DNA from 3 places in the Photorhabdus heterorhabditis genome. Region 1 is predicted to be linked to each of the others. Evidence: predicted binding sites of a transcription regulator. Region 1 holds the regulator's gene; each other region holds the start of a gene.

The links. Region 1 encodes PhoB, which activates phosphate uptake and scavenging genes when phosphate is short. Its sites were predicted from a motif close to CTGTCATAAAACTGNCNNAT; they were not measured.
Region 2: pitA (inorganic phosphate transporter PitA) is a predicted target of PhoB. The motif match lies at 2,660-2,679, and genes of this name have one in related genera.
Region 3: pstS (phosphate ABC transporter substrate-binding protein PstS) is a predicted target of PhoB. The motif match lies at 3,611-3,630, and genes of this name have one in related genera.

Annotation. Positions count from the first base shown of each region.
Region 1 is NZ_LJCS01000060.1:12,119-17,826, reverse strand. Features, by position in the region: gene AM629_RS17005 (AAA family ATPase) at 1-856, opposite strand, end outside; gene sbcD (exonuclease subunit SbcD) at 892-2,169, opposite strand; gene phoB (phosphate regulon transcriptional regulator PhoB) at 2,555-3,244, shown strand; gene phoR (phosphate regulon sensor histidine kinase PhoR) at 3,268-4,605, shown strand; gene brnQ (branched-chain amino acid transport system II carrier protein) at 4,955-5,708, shown strand, end outside.
Region 2 is NZ_LJCS01000025.1:38,456-44,163, forward strand. Features, by position in the region: gene AM629_RS10570 (alpha/beta fold hydrolase) at 1-323, opposite strand, end outside; partial or broken gene AM629_RS10575 (DJ-1/PfpI family protein) at 1,111-1,326, opposite strand; gene AM629_RS10580 (BaiN/RdsA family NAD(P)/FAD-dependent oxidoreductase) at 1,356-2,540, opposite strand; gene pitA (inorganic phosphate transporter PitA) at 2,841-4,331, shown strand; gene uspB (universal stress protein UspB) at 4,385-4,720, opposite strand; gene AM629_RS10595 (hypothetical protein) at 5,194-5,708, opposite strand, start outside.
Region 3 is NZ_LJCS01000006.1:64,309-70,016, reverse strand. Features, by position in the region: gene pstB (phosphate ABC transporter ATP-binding protein PstB) at 1-485, opposite strand, end outside; gene pstA (phosphate ABC transporter permease PstA) at 519-1,403, opposite strand; gene pstC (phosphate ABC transporter permease PstC) at 1,405-2,361, opposite strand; gene pstS (phosphate ABC transporter substrate-binding protein PstS) at 2,464-3,504, opposite strand; gene envZ (two-component system sensor histidine kinase EnvZ) at 3,684-5,015, opposite strand; gene ompR (osmolarity response regulator transcription factor OmpR) at 5,012-5,708, opposite strand, start outside.

The sequences.
Region 1 (5,708 bases):
TGCTAGCCAGTTTTTGTAGTTGTGGTTCTGCGTGGGTAAGTGCTTTTTCTGCTTGTTGTAAAGCCGCATGATTTTCAGTAGCAAATTGCTGGAGTTCTTCTTCACGAATCAGCCATTGTTGCGAATGTTGCAGTGTTTTTATCTGCTGATTCAGCTGTGATTCAGAATGTATGAGTTGTTGCTGTTGTTCCAGATATTGTTGATATTGTTCTTCTGTTAGTAAATCAATGGCAGATGCTTTGGCTTGCAAAATCCCCAGCTCTGATTGTGCTTCTTTGTATTGCTGGTAAATTTGCTGAGATAAAATACTGTAAATTTCAGTACCGGTTAATTCTTCCAATAAATCAGCCCGTTCATTCGCTTTAGCATTGAGGAATGCGGCAAAGTCGCCTTGGGATAACAACATGGATTTGGTGAAACGGCCATAATCCAATCCGGTAATTTCAGTGACTTTCTCTTCCTTATCCTGAACTTTATCAGCCAAGATTTTGCCGTCCTCTTTGCATGCGAGTTCGACTTTGGGCGTTTGCAGGTTGCCGTCGGGTTGATTACGCGCTCGCCGTTGGCTCCAGAAAGCGCGATAGGCGACGCCTTTCACTTCAAATTCAACCTCAGCCAATGATTCTGCTGTGTGGCGGGTCATCAGTTCATTTTGTGAGGTAGAAATCGTCGTCAGGCGTGGTGTTTTGTGATAAAGCGCAAGACAGATAGCATCCAGTAAGGTGGTTTTACCTGCCCCGGTAGGGCCGGTTATTGCGAATAGACCATTACTGGCAAACGGCTCTGCTGTGAAATCAATTTTCCATTCACCTTGTAATGAATTAATGTTTTTTAGCCGTAGACTCAGGATCTTCATGTCTGTTCCTCCTTGTTTTTATTCTGATATACCCTTTATCTTTCAAGCTGCTGCTTTGTTGGCTGCGCTCCCTTGCCGTCGCGATCCATCTTGCAATCTATTGGGTTATAGATGTCATTCAGTGTTTGTTCGAAAAGAGTGGTCAGACGTTTTTTATGTTCTTCGTCGTTAAGTTCTGTTTGCTCAAGCCTCCGGGCAAAAACTTCGTTAACGCTGAGTTCTGTTAGGGTTTCTCTGTTTTCTTTCGTCAACATATTTTGTCGTTGTGTTTTGGCACGTCGTAGCAGAATGACTTCTACCGGAAGTTCTGCAACCATTGATTGAATTCTTTTCTGGATATCATGGAGGTAATCTTGTGTTGCAACTTCGATATCCAACCAAACAGGTTGCTCACCTTTATAATCATTAAGAGTCTGTAACTGTTGCTCAATTTGTTGCAGGTTGCCTCTAATAAGTTGCATAGGCTGATATTGAGGAACGGGTAAAAGTTTAATGGATTCTAGCTTGCCTTGAGTAAATTCCACTAAACAGAGACTTTTCTCCTGTCCCACTTCATCAAAACTGAGTGGAATGGGGGAACCGCTATAACGAATATGTGCAGATTTAGCGACGATTTGTGGCCGGTGAATATGCCCAAGTGCAATATAGTCTGCCGGCGGGAAAGCGTGCGCTGGGAAGGCATCAAGTGTACCAATATAAATATCCCGGACTGAATCGGTGACAGAGGCGCCAATAGTGGTCAGATGCCCGGTAGCAATGATAGGTAAAGGGATATTTAGTTGATCACGTAATTCACAGGCTTGTCGGTACAGTTGATGATAGTGCTCTGCAATAGCTTCCTGTAATGCCAGCTGTTTTTGTTCGCCTGACTGGCCCGCTTGACTGGTCATAATATCCCTTGGTCGTAGAAAAGGGATTGCACAGAGGATTGCACCGGCATTGCCGTCCTGAGTGTTGAGTATTTTTATCTGTTTTTGTGGATCTTCTTCAGCATTTGCAATAACGGTGGTATTCAGGCAGGAAAGTAGTTCCTTTGATTCATTCAGCGTTGCTACTGAGTCATGATTGCCTCCAAGGATAATTAACTGACAGCCAGTAGGTTGCAGTTCAACAACAAAGCGATTGTACAATTCACGGGCGTAGCTGGGAGGTGAGCCGGTATCAAACACATCTCCGGCAACAATCAATGCATCGACCTGGTAATTTTTAATCTGTTCAACCAGCCAATGCAGAAAATGTTTATGTTCAGCAGCTCGGCTTTTTGTAAAAAAATATTGGCCAAGATGCCAGTCAGAGGTGTGAATAATGCGCATAATTCCCCGCAATTCGTTAAGGTGAAAGATGATTATAACGATTGTAATCTGGATATCATTCTTAAATCTGATTTCGTGAATATATCTCCGAGTCGCTTCTCATTTCATTATGAAAATGACAATTGTTAAATTAATTATTGCGAAACAGATTGCAGGTGAGGGATAACGGAGGCAGGATTTCATAAATTTGTCATAAAACTGACGCATAATACTTTTTAAAATTAAGTAGCGCTTATACCCAATGGATTTCAAGATGCTTCGCGACGGCAAGGGAGTGAATCCCCGGGAGCATAGATAACTATGTGACCGGGGTGAGTGAGTGCAGCCAACAAAGAGGCAACTTGAAAGATAACGGGTATATCTCAATAGATTAACAGGATTGACCATGACAAGACGTATTCTGGTAGTTGAAGATGAAACTCCAATCCGTGAGATGGTTTGTTTTGTATTGGAAAAAAATGGGTATCAGCCGATAGAAGCGGAGGATTACGATTCAGCGCTGGCATGTTTATCTGAACCCTATCCTGATTTGGTATTGCTGGATTGGATGATCCCGGGTGGTTCTGGTTTGCAGATAATAAAGCAAATGAAACGAGATAATCATGTTCGAGATATTCCCGTGATGATGTTGACGGCCCGGGGTGAAGAGGAAGATCGGGTTCGTGGTCTGGATGTCGGGGCAGACGACTATATAACTAAGCCTTTCTCCCCTAAAGAGTTGGTTGCCAGAGTTAAAGCGGTATTACGGCGTATTTCACCCATGATGATGGAAGATATCATTGAAATGGATGGCCTGATTTTGGATGCAATTTCTCATCGGGTGACTAGCCAGGATCAAGTGCTGGATATGGGGCCGACTGAATTTAAATTACTGTACTTTTTTATGACTCATCCTGAACGGGTCTACAGCCGTGAACAGTTGCTCAATTATGTTTGGGGAGCAAATGTTTATGTCGAAGATCGAACTGTCGATGTGCATATTCGTCGTTTACGTAAAGTATTAGAAATCGGTGGTCATGATAAAATGGTCCAGACTGTTCGTGGTACTGGTTATCGTTTTTCTACCCGTTACTAAGTCCGCGCACCGGAGAATCTAATGTGTTAGAACGTTTATCTTGGAAGAAACTGCTTTCAGAACTGTTTCTTTTCTGTTTACCTGCCTTAATTTTATCGATGTTTATTGGGCACTTAGCTTGGTGTTTGTTTGTTTCGGTATTTTTGGTGCTGATATGGCATGGCTATAACTTACTGAAACTTTCGGATTGGTTATGGTTGGATCGCAGTATGTTGCCACCTTCGGGAAGAGGGGGATGGGAGCCTATTTTCTATGGTATTTACCAGATGCAACAACGAAATCGGAAGCGACGCCGTGAACTGGTTCTTTTGATCAAACGTTTTCGCAGTGGGGCTGAGTCATTGCCAGATGCCATTGTTATGATGACAACTGAGGGTAACATTTTCTGGTGTAACCGCTTAGCACAACATTTACTCGGGTTCCGCTGGCCCGAAGACAATGGGCAGCATATTTTTAATTTACTTCGCTATCCTGATTTTAACCGATATATTCTTTCCCGGGATTTTTCACGACCGTTATCGATCGAATTAAATAATGGCTTCACTGTTGAATTCCGAGTTATGCCTTACTCTAAAGGGCAATTATTAATGCTTGCCAGAGATGTGACACAGAAACGAACATTAGAAAATGCCCGCCGTGATTTTTTTGCAAATGTCAGCCATGAAATGCGTACTCCTCTAACTGTATTGCAGGGGTATTTGGAAGTGATGCAGGATCAGGATGTAAGTGGTTCGCTGAATAAGAAAATGTTGAATACCATGCAGGAGCAAGCCCGGAGGCTGGACAGTTTGGTGAAGCAATTATTGCAGTTGTCTAAAATCGAAGTCGCTCCTCAGATTGATATGAATGAAATAGTTGATGTGCCTTTGATGCTTAAGGTATTGCGTCAGGAAGCGACGGCGCTTGGTAATGGATGTTATAAAATTAATTTCGATATTAGTGAAGAATTGAAAGTTTTTGGTAATGAAGAGCAGCTACGCAGTGCGATGTCGAATCTGGTTTATAATGCTATTAACCATACCCCGGAAGGGACTCAGATTGATATCAATTGGAAAAAGAATTCCCATGGCGCTGAGTTTGCAGTGAAAGACAATGGGCAGGGTATCAGTGCTGAACATTTACCTCGTTTAACTGAACGTTTCTATCGGGTAGATAAGGCCCGTTCCAGGCAAACGGGGGGAAGTGGTCTCGGTCTTGCTATTGTTAAACATGCCTTACATCATCACCATTCTCATCTTGAAGTCCTCAGTGAAATAGGACGAGGAACAACCTTCAGTTTTACTTTACCGATAGGACTGATTGTACCGACTAAAATAACCGGTAAAAGAGATAAGGATAGTTTGATTAAAAGTAATAATTAATCTCCGCAATTAATCATTAGCTTATCAGGTCAAAAAAAACACAAATCATATAGTGTGTATTCAATGATAGCTAACAGCAATCACTGAATTTAAAAAAGAGTGTGGTATATAGTTCTGCATTCTGGTTTATCTATTGCCTTCTAGCACTATAAAAGTTTTACTTGTGGGCAGTTGCTGGCGATTCTGTCTATAATAGTTACTATAATTCTGTATTTAACAGATACCAGTGAATATTATTTTGATAATAAATCGTTAAATTGGGGTTCAATATTGCCAATATGTGCCTAATTATTGGTGGTATTTATACTATTCAAACCATTAAAATGGTAAAAAAACATTAATAATCATTATGACACATCGTTTATCATCTAAGGATATTTGGGCATTAGGGTTTATGACTTTTGCCCTGTTTGTGGGAGCCGGAAATATTATTTTTCCGCCTATGGTGGGATTGCAATCGGGTGAATATGTTTGGCTGGCGGCATTAGGCTTTCTAACCACTGCGGTTGGTCTACCCGTAATTACAATCATTGCGTTGGCAAAAGTAGGTGGAGGTATTGAAGCGCTGAGTTCACCAATTGGTAAGGTTGCTGGTCTGTTGCTTGCTACGGTGTGTTATCTGGCTGTTGGTCCTTTATTTGCAACTCCACGTACTGCAACAGTCTCTTTTGAAGTGGGAATTGCTCCTCTTACGGGTTCAGGTGAATTACCGCTCTTTATTTACAGTCTGATTTATTTTACTTTGGTGATTGCTGTCTCGCTTTATCCTGGCCGTTTACTTGATACGGTTGGGCATGTGTTAGCACCCATCAAAATGCTAGCGCTAGGTATACTTGGTGTTGCCGCTTTACTTTGGCCGGCGGGTAGTTCAATTCCTGCAATTGATGTTTATCAGCAAATCCCATTCTCTAGCGGTTTTGTTAATGGCTATCTGACGATGGATACCTTGGGGGCTATGGTATTTGGTATTGTCATTGTTAATGCTGCGCGTTCAAGAGGTGTTGCTTCATCTTCATTATTGACTCGTTATGCGATGTGGGCAGGATTGATTGCTGGGATTGGTCTGGTGCTGGTTTATCTGTCTCTGTTTAAACTGGGTTCGG
Region 2 (5,708 bases), on a different contig from region 1:
AGTGTGACAGATTCTCCTGATGCCGCTGCTTCAATAACGGCTTCGACCTGCTTTCCAAGGTGTTCAAGAGTCAGCGTTTCGTCTGCGTTTACTGGTTGAGTAAAATCCAGTGATATAACCCAGTGTTCTGCAGCAAGTAATTGAAACAGAGAACTGAAATGTATTTGTGTACTTCCACCAGTACCATGCACTAAGACCACCGGATTTTTCTTTTCATTATCCTTAATTGGCTCTAGGGGTTTAGAGGTAAAAAACTTTACATCTTTTCCATCTACTTTTATAACACTTTCATTGGCATTGAATTTTTGTTCGGATCTATTCATAGTAGTTAAACACTCCTGATATTCCCGTCATCTTTCAAGTTGCTGTTTTGTTGGTCGCTTTCTCTTGCCGCTGCGCTGCAATTTGAAATCTATTGGGTATAAATAATTAAGTCATTGTCTTATCATTGCTTAATTAAATTAATAACTAATGATAGAGTTATTGTCAAATTATAAAATTAAAATAGTATCGTGATTGAATATTATTATTATAAAGTTCAATATTAGGACTTGTTTATTGTATTTTATACCTGTTATCTTTCAAGTTGCCTCTTTGTTGGCTGCACTCACTCACCCCAGTCACATAGTTATCTATGCTCCCGGGGATTCGCTCCCTTGCCGTCGCGATGCATCTTGAAATCTATTGGGTATAGAGGTGATTGAAAATAAAATCATGAACTGCTAATAAATCTGAAAAAATTATGATGATTGTCGTTTGTTAAGTAGTTTAAAGGAACAAGGGGTATCGACCAACTATTTAATTAAAGGGCAAATGCACAGAATTATTTACAGGGTCTTTCATTTTCATACCATATCATTTTCATACCATAGTAATTACATTGAATATAGTCTTTATTTTTCCTGTTTGATTTGTTTTTTGTTGAATAATTTAATTTTCTTATTGTTTTTACTTTATTGGGTAATAATTCACATAATTAAGTATAGACGGCGCAATTTAAGCTTCATTATTTTCCGCGATTCCGGCTCAGGGTCCTATGTCTGGCCCTCAGTTTTCTTCATTTGTACCGGTCTGCTGTGTTTGTATGAATATTTTTCTGTAAACAGAGGGGGTCACCCCCGCAGCCGTTCTCAGAGAACCGTCAGCCATGTAGGGCACATCTGGTTCAACAGTGATTTCGGGAAAACGCATTGCGAGCAGTTCGGCACATGCCCAGTGGGTTGTCACCCGACGCTGCTTCAGCAGTCCGGTCTGTGCCAACAGCAGGGCACCAGTACAGATGGGACGAATCACTCCACACGGTTTAAAGTGCAAGATAGATACTATGTCCCTGTACTAAACAAGCATCGAGATTGTCACAACGCCTGCGCACATGCCCAGGCGGAACTCCATGCCCATTGAAAATTGTAGCCACCAAGCCAGCCAGTGACGTCTACCACTTCACCAATAAAATAGAGTCCTTTTACTTGATTAGCCTCCATCGTTTTAGATGAAAGCTGGTGAGTATCAATGCCGCCCATTGTCACTTCGGCGGTGCGATAACCTTCAGTGCTGTTGGGTTGCACTTGCCATGATTGAAGGTTGGTTACTAGCTGCCTTTGCTGAGCTGAGTTAAGTTGTTTAAGCGAGATATCCGGGAGCTGGCTGAGCGTTTGCAGGCATTCTGTTAGCCGCTTCGGTAATAATTTTGCCAAAGAATTTTTTACACTTTGATTTGGGTGAGAACTTTGTTCTTGTTCTAGAAAAGTTGCCAAATCAATATCTGGAAGTAAGTTAATACTCACAAACTCTCCGGGCTGCCAGTAACTGGAAATTTGTAAAATTGCCGGGCCAGAAAGCCCTCGGTGGGTAAACAGGATATTTTCTTTGAACAGAGTGCCATCTTCTGCGGTGACAATAGCGGGAACAGATACACCGGAAAGCACATGGAGTTGTTCTAGTAGTGGCTTATGCAGAGTAAAAGGGACGAGAGCGGCGCGGGTTGGTAAGATTTTCAGACCAAACTGCTCTGCAATCTGATAACCAAAAGGGGTAGCGCCAAGCCCTGGCATAGATAATCCACCGGAAGCAATGACGAGTGAGCGGGTACTTACTTCTTTTCCATTAACGGTGATAACGAAATCCTGCTCCTTTTTTTCTACGTGGCTGACGTCACTGCGCAGACGGATAGTGACTTGACCGGCTTCACACTCTTTTAGCAACATATCAACTATCTGTTGGGCAGAATCATCACAAAAAAGCTGCCCCAAGGTTTTTTCGTGGTAGGCAATACCATGACGCTGAACCAGTTCGATAAAATCCCATTGTGTATAGCGGGCCAGTGCAGACTTACAGAAATGAGGATTAGCAGAAAGATAAGCCGATGGTTCTGTATACATATTAGTGAAGTTACAACGCCCACCACCGGACATCAAAATTTTACGTCCGGCTTTTTTACCGTTGTCCAGAACCAGCACCCGTAAACCGAGTTGCCCGGCCTGAGCTGCGCAAAACAGACCAGCTGCACCGGCGCCAATAATAATTGCATCAAATCTTTCCACTATTTTTCTCTTTATAACTGAATAATTTAGTGGGGAATTTCCCCTAACATGTTGCATTTTTGATAAATTTACAGAGAAAAAGCTCCATATAACCTGAATTTGTCAGGTAAACTTTTTTTTTGTCTTAAAATTGTCAATTTTTCAAAATATATATAAGTGTATGATATATAAAATATATTCCTATTTCTTATTGTTGTCTGGTTGTCATGAAATCAAAAAAAGTTCATATTTCACTTTCCCCGCTAGCATTTGTCACTGATAATGCGCCGCGTTCATGTCCAACTAACTGGCTTAACGTTTATGCTACATCTTTTTACTGGCCTGGATTTTCACACCAGCCTCATGTTAGTACTGGCACTGCTGTTTGTGCTGTTTTATGAAGCCATTAATGGCTTTCATGATACCGCGAATGCGGTAGCAACAGTTATTTATACCCGTGCTATGCGAGCACAGTTTGCTGTCGTCATGGCTGGGGTATTTAACTTTTTCGGTGTTCTTCTTGGTGGATTAAGTGTCGCCTACGCGATTGTACATTTACTCCCTACCGATCTTCTCCTCAATGTCAGTTCAGCTCATGGTCTTGCTATGGTGTTTTCCATGTTGCTGGCTGCGATTGTCTGGAACCTTGGTACTTGGTATTTCGGTTTACCTGCTTCCAGCTCTCATACCCTGATTGGTTCCATCATTGGTATTGGTTTGACTAATGCCATTGTGACCAGCTCTTCTGTGGTTGATGCGTTGAATGTGCCGAAGATGATACAGATTTTCCTGTCGCTGATCCTCTCTCCTTTAATTGGATTGATTATCGCTGGGGCAATGGTATTTCTGCTGCGTCATTATTGGAGTGGAACCAAGAAACGCAAACGTATTCATCTGACGCCTGCTGAACGCGAAAAGAAAGATGGTAAGCGTAAGCCACCTTTCTGGACGCGCACTGCGCTAATTCTGTCTGCGGTGGGAGTAAGCTTCTCACATGGGGCGAATGATGGTCAGAAAGGTATTGGTTTGATTATGCTGGTGTTGATTGGCGTCGCTCCGGCGGGATTTGTCGTAAACATGAATGCTAATGGTTATGACATTGCCCGTACTTACGATGCTGTTACTCACCTGCAACAATATTATCAGCAGCATGGCACCGCGTTATCTCATGCCATTGAGCTGACGCCATCGGTAGCTGTTGTTAAGAATGAACCGGAAGGGAGATTCCATTGTGATAGCACCCGTGCCGTAGTTGTTCTTAATCATACAGAAAGCATATTGAAGGGCATTCAGAGTTACAGTGAGCTGAATCCTGAACAGCGTAACAATATGCGCCGTATGTTGATGTGTATTGCTGATACTGCGGAATCTGTGGCTAAACTGCCGGAAACCAGTGGTGAAGATGCTCGTTTCCTGAATAAACTGCGTAAAGACTTATTGCATACTGTTGAGTATGCACCGGTCTGGATCATCATTGCGGTAGCACTGGCTCTGTCTCTGGGCACTTTGGTTGGCTGGAAACGTGTTGCGGTGACTATTGGTGAGAAGATTGGTAAGAAAGGCATGACCTACGCGCAGGGTGTTTCAGCTCAGATGACAGCGGCTGTTTCAATCGGTGTTGCGAGTTATACCGGGATGCCGGTTTCTACTACACAGGTATTGTCTTCTGCGGTTGCAGGTACGATGTTGGTTGATGGTGGTGGTGTTCAGGGTAAAACAATCAAGAACATCATGTTGGCCTGGATACTGACATTGCCAGTTTCAATCGCGCTGTCCGGTACTCTCTACTGGTTCGCTTTGAAATTGATTTAATTGTTCAACGGATAATTGAAAGGCGGTATGGGTTAACTACACCGCCTTTTGTTTTAGTACCAAATCAACATAGAAATAAGGCAAACAATAACTAACCCACTCAGTGCACTTGTCAGAATAAATTGCTTCCTCAGCCTTTCACAGCGAAGAACCACTTCTGGATCATGATGGTCAAGATAACGTTGTGAATTGATATAGCGCACTAACCGAATCTGCTTATTGAGCTGTCCATGAGTAGTAAAAAAACCGTTACCGTCTACTGATTGGTAAAGCAAGGGATCGGACTGGCGAAGAATAGACAGCAATGCCCGCAGCGAAGAGAAGTAGCGCATCATATTCATAATGCAGACAAGACACAGCGCCCAAAACAGCGCAATTGTACTGAACATAATCCCCTCCTTAGAATGGTTAGCCAAAGCTGTCACAAAAGGAAAAAATCAAAATTGCAGGCGGCGACGTCTTATATTTATTGTAGGAAAGATAGTCAGATAGTACAAAAAAACCTTCTTTGGAGCAAAGTTATTGTCTTTCTTTAGAGTGGCGGTTAAGTCGTGGTGATTGTAGTAATAGTCAGAAGCTTTAAGCCTTTCAAGTGATGGCCTGCTGGTAGTGAGCGTGGAAAGGGCAATCCATCCTCTAGGCTTTCTGAGCAGGACTCTGGACATCAGGGAAAATTCGATTGTATTTGTGATAATATGCATTTGAATAGGATTGAAGGGCTTATCAGAAGTGACTCCTGTCAGAATCACACGGTTAGAGTTGAAACATTTATGAACATTTTTTGGTGGAAGTGGAGAAGCATAATTATTCCATCAAATACGCCTGAAGAAAGATTATTAACATAATCCACAATAAAGAAAAATTAATTCACTAAGACTTGGTGTATAAGGAAAACATATAGCGACCAAGAAAATACATTTGTTATGACTAAGTATTTTTTCACAGAATTGATCCTGTCTATAATAAAAACAAAAAATAATGACAACAAAAATAGACAAAGAGAATGATGGATATTTATTAAAGACAAAAATATACTTACAGGGACAAAAAAAACAAACATTAAAATAGTAAGCCAGAAAATTCTAGTTAGATATAAATATTGATTAGTGATACCAATTGAGGTTAGGTAAAGGAAAAAGTCTTTCATTATTACATCAAAATATGATGCAGAGCTTATTATATTAAGAGAAAGCATCAGATAAGAAAGAACAATAAGATATGTAAATTCATTGAAAGAAATATATTTTTCATTAAAGAAAAGAACAATTATAATTGAAAAAAAAGATATTAAGAGTTTAGCTATTAATCTAAATGAATAATCAGGACTAAATATGAATTTTAATAATATAAAGGTGATGTTTTTAAAGAAAGAAGAGT
Region 3 (5,708 bases), on a different contig from region 1:
CATAAACGCTGTTGCTGACCACCAGACAAACTGTATCCACTCTGATACAACTTATCCCTGGTTTCATTCCACAATGCCGCTTTAGTCAAAGCCCACTGAACACGTTCATCCATTTCTGCTCTTGATAATTTTTCAAACAGACGAACACCAAAAGCGATATTGTCGTAAATAGACATCGGAAAGGGGGTTGGCTTCTGGAATACCATGCCAACTTTGGCACGCAGCAACGCCACATCTTGTTTATCCGTCAGGATATTGTTGCCATCCAGCAAAATTTCGCCTTCTGCCCGCTGTTCACCATACAGTTCATACATCTTATTGAAAGTACGTAGCAGCGTAGATTTACCGCAACCAGACGGACCAATAAAAGCCGTTACTTTGTTCTTTGCAATATTCAACGTAATATTTTTCAGCGCGTGAAATTTGCCGTAATAAAAGTTCAGATCGCGTACCCGAATTTTACTACCAGCAATGTCATTAGCCATGTTCATTCATACTCTCTCTGTTGAAAATATCAGTCAGTGCTTTTTCCTGGCAAACAGCACACGCGCCACAATATTAATGAGTAATACACACAGGGTTATCAATAATACGCCTGCCCACGCCAGGTGTTGCCATTCAGAAAATGGACTCATGGCAAATTTAAAGATAGTCACTGGCAGGTTGGCAATTGGCTGCCCCAGATCGGTACTCCAAAATTGATTGGAGAGAGAAGTGAACAGCAACGGCGCGGTTTCCCCAGCGATTCGAGCGATTGCCAGCAACACACCTGTAATAATGCCGGATACCGAGGCTTTCAGCGTAATGGCTGAAATCATTTTCCACTTAGGTGTTCCCAGCGCATAGGCCGCTTCACGCAGGCTGTCAGGCACCAGTTTCAGCATATTTTCCGTGGTTCTGATAACAATGGGTACCTGTAACAATGCCAACGCAATCACCCCTGCCCAACCGGAGAAATGTTGCATTTTCGTCACAATAACAGTGTAAACAAACAAACCAACGACAATAGACGGTGCCGACAACAGAATATCGTTTATAAAACGGATGACTTCTGCCAGCCATGAACGGCGGCCATACTCTGCCAGATAGATCCCTGCCATTATCCCCAAAGGGGTACCGATAATCGTCGCCCACAGGATCAATAATCCACTGCCAACAATGGCATTTGCTAATCCTCCCCCTTCTGTATTCGGTGGCGGTGTCATTTCAGTGAACAATGCCAGCGACATCCCGTCGAAGCCCTTGGTGACTGTGGAAAATAGAATCCATACCAGCCAGAACAGACCAAACAACATGGTTGCCATTGATAACAATAGAGCGAAGCGATTTTTCTGACGACGCCATGCCTGTTTATGGCTACGTGCATCGGCATTAACAGGCGGTTGTCCATCCATGATTGCCATATTAACGTCCCTCATTCTTCGCCAAACGCATAATCATCAGTTTTGACAACGCCAGCACGATAAAGGTGATCACAAACAGAATCAGACCAAGTTCCATCAATGCTGAGGTATGCAAACCAGATTCTGCTTCGGCAAATTCGTTCGCCAACGCCGAAGTAATACTATTACCCGGCATAAACAGTGAGAAACTATCGAGCTGGTAGGTATTACCGATGATAAAAGTCACCGCCATAGTTTCCCCCAGCGCCCGACCAAGTCCCAACATGACGCCACCAATCACACCATTCCGGGTGTAAGGCAGCACAATGTGCCAAATGACTTCCCAGGTGGTACAACCGATACCATAAGCGGATTCTTTCATCATCACGGGTGTCTGCTCGAATACATCACGCATAACTGAGGCGATATAAGGGATAATCATAATAGCGAGAATGACACCCGCCGCCAGAATACCAATCCCAAAGGCAGGACCAGAGAAGAGTTCCCCCACAACAGGAATACTGGAAAGGACATGACCTACCGGCTGCTGGAAATAGGTAGCAAACAGCGGAGCAAAAACGAACAGCCCCCACATGCCATACACAATACTTGGAATTGCAGCCAACAGTTCAATTGCCACCCCAAGCGGGCGTTTCAGCCAATTAGGTGCCAATTCTGTTAGGAACAATGCGATTCCGAAACTGACAGGTACTGCGATAATCAGAGCAATCAATGATGTCACCAATGTACCGTAAATCGGCACCAATGCCCCAAATTGCTCCGCTGGGGCATCCCACTCTTTATGCCAGAGGAAAGCGACACCGAACTGCTGGATGCTGGGCCAGGAGGCGATAATCAGTGAAATAATGATGCCACCCAGCAAAAATAAAGTCATCAGCGCCGCTAGCCGAACCAAAGCGCTGAAAATAAGATCGCCATTTTTACTGGGTGCTTTTATTGCCGTTTTCTGCTCGGCCATAGAGCTTATTCTCATCCGGGTAAACTCCCCCAACGCAAGGGGGAGAAATCAAAACTGCAAATTTAATCGATATTTAATACAGTAACTATCAGAACAAGCAAGTTAGTACAGTGCTTTGCCACTGCTATCCTTCACATGAGTTTTCCAAGCCGCACGAACTTGCTCAACCACTTCTTTTGGCAGAGTTGCATAATCCAGATCATTTGCTTGTTTACTGCCATTCTCATAAACCCAGTCAAAAAATTTCAACACCGCTGCCCCTTTGGCCGCATCTTTCTGCTGCTTATGAACCAAAATGAATGTGGTGGAAGTAATTGGCCAGACATGCTCCCCTAGCTGGTTTGTCAGATCCTGAGCAAATGTTTTATGCCATGCTGCTTTCTTCGCGGCGGCACTAAAACTGTCTTCTGTTGGGCTAACAACGTTGCCATCAGCAGATACCAGTTTGGTATAAGCCAAATGATTCTGTTTAGCGTAAGCATATTCAACATAACCAATGGAGCCAGTCAGACGCTGAACAAAGGCGGCAATCCCATCATTGCCTTTACCCCCTAAACCAACAGGCCAGCTTACCGTGGAACCTGCACCGACTTTCTCTTTCCATTCTTCGTTCACTTTAGAAAGATAACGGGTAAATACAAAAGAGGTACCGGAACCATCAGCACGACGCACTACAGCAATATCCTGTTCCGGCAGTTTTACTCCCGGATTCAGTTTAGTAATCGCCGGGTCATTCCACTTTTTCACTTTACCTAAATAGATATCGCCTAAAGTTTTACCATCTAATATCAATTCACCAGATTTAATACCTGGAATATTAACTGCCAGTACTACCCCGCCGATAACCGTCGGAAACTGAAATAAACCATCAGCAACTAATTTTTCATCGGATAAAGGGGAATCGGAAGCACCAAAATCAATGGTATTTGCCAGAATTTGTTTTACGCCACCGGATGAACCAATGCCTTGATAATTGACTTTATTACCTGTCTCTTTTTGATAAGAATCTGCCCACTTAGCATACACCGGTGCGGGAAATGTCGCACCGGCCCCCGTCAAGCTGGTGGCAGCGAATACAGACAGGGTTGTCAAAGAAAATGTCGCTGCCATTATGCTAGCTACAGTGGTACGCATCAGTTTCATAATCCCTCCTAATGGGATATTCAGAATCAACAAAGAAATGTGTCGTCAGATTAAAAAAGGTGCAGGAGGGAAAATAGATTAGTTTGGTTACAGCAAAATGTCCTAATTATGACACTTTTATGACAGCAAAATGCAAGCTCAGACTGAGGCTGACATAAAACTGTCATCTCCGCAGATCCTTAAAAAGGATCTTCCACAACCGGAATACAGGCACGGATAGATAACCCCCCTTTAGAACTGGCGCCAACTTCAATTTTCCCATCATGCGCATCAATAATCCGCTGAACAATAGCCAAACCTAACCCTGTTCCACTGTTACTACGTGCTCTTTCGCCCCGAACAAATGGCTGAAACAACTGGGGCAAATCTTCCTGTTTAATTCCAGCTCCATTGTCTTCTACTTGAAACCAAGCGAATTTATTTGTCTGACCACTACTGACTTTAATCCAGCCATTACCATAACGATTAGCATTAACCAACATATTCGCCAAAGCCCGTTTAATGGAAATTGGATTCGCGTTAACAGTTATTGGATTAAGCGACAAATTATTTTCAATATCCTGCTCATAACCATTTTCTGCGGAGATAACTTCTTTGAGAATAGAATTAAGTTCACAGAATTCCATTGGCATTTCCTGCCCGGTACGGAGGTAGTCAATAAATTGCTCAATAATGGCATTACACTCCTCAATATCTTTATTAATAGATTCGGACAGATAAGCATCTTTCTTGTTCATCATTTCTGTTGCCAGCCGGATACGAGTCAGTGGAGTACGCAAATCATGGCTTACCCCCGCCATTAATATTGTACGGTCACTTTCCAGTAACTTTATCCCTGCGGACATCTGGTTAAATGCGCGAATAGAAGCACGCACTTCCAGGGAACCCGCTTCTCGCACCGCTGGCATCATAATGCCTTTACCTGTTTGTCTGGCAGCATATTCCATTTCCAGCAAAGGGCGGTTCTGAAAACGGATATAAAGCCAGATACAACCAAACATCAATAATAAAATTGCCAGTATATAGCGGAAAACGGGAGAGAATTGATGTTGTTCGACTTCCGTCAGAGGAACCCTAACCCAAATATCAGGGGCAAGATAAGAATTAAGCCAAAGTATAGGGCTATCTTTGTTTATCTCAAGGCGAAGATCAGCTTCACCACCAAGATATTGACTCATCTTCTCACTCAAAAAATCATAATGCCTGGCCCAGAGCAAGCCTTGCATCTCTGCGTCAGACTCAGAATAGAGCGTAATACCCAGCTCCTGATAAATCTCTCGGCGTACTACCGGTGAGAGCACCAGAAAAGAACCGTCCTCCAGCTTCAACTTCTCAGCCATTAAGGTGCGAACTTCATACGCTAATACTTTATTGAACTGCTGCAAGCTTGGCATGATAACGAAATTTACAATAAATAAATAACTACTGACTAAGCTGATGAACAGCATAGCCATAACCAAGAATAAAGTACGGGTAAACGTACTGCGAGGAGAGAATCGCAATAGTTTCATACACAGCTTCCGTCAGGCACAAAAACATAGCCCAAGCCCCAGATGGTCTGGATATAACGGGGGTGTGTCGGATCTTCTTCAACCACACGGCGCAAACGTGAAACAAGAACATCAATGGATCGCTTCATTGTGCTATATTCCCGACCAAGCGCTAGATTCATCAACTTATTACGGGACAGCGGCACACCAGGAGAAGAAACCAGCACTTTCAGCACGGCAAATTCACCACTGGTCAATGGTATATGTTCATCTCCCTGAAACATTTCTCGAGTACTCAGATTGAGACTGAACTTACCAAAATTAATAATTGGATCATCCTCAGTAGGTACACCCAGTAATTTATTCGCCTGACGGCGTAACACCGCTCGAATACGAGCTAACAACTCACGCGGATTAAATGGTTTCGGAATATAGTCATCAGCACCAATTTCCAACCCAACAATACGATCTACCTCTTCACCTCTTGCTGTCACCATAATAATCGGCACCGGATTATTTTGGTTTCTCAGTCTTTGACAAACAGAAAGACCATCTTCTCCAGGTAACATTAAGTCCAACACGATTAAACTAATAGATTCCCTTGTCAATAAGCGGTCCATCTGCTCCGCATTAGCAGCACTAAGTACCTGAAAACCTTGTTCTGTCAGATAACGTTCTAATAACATTCGCAAACGCATGTCATCATCTACTACA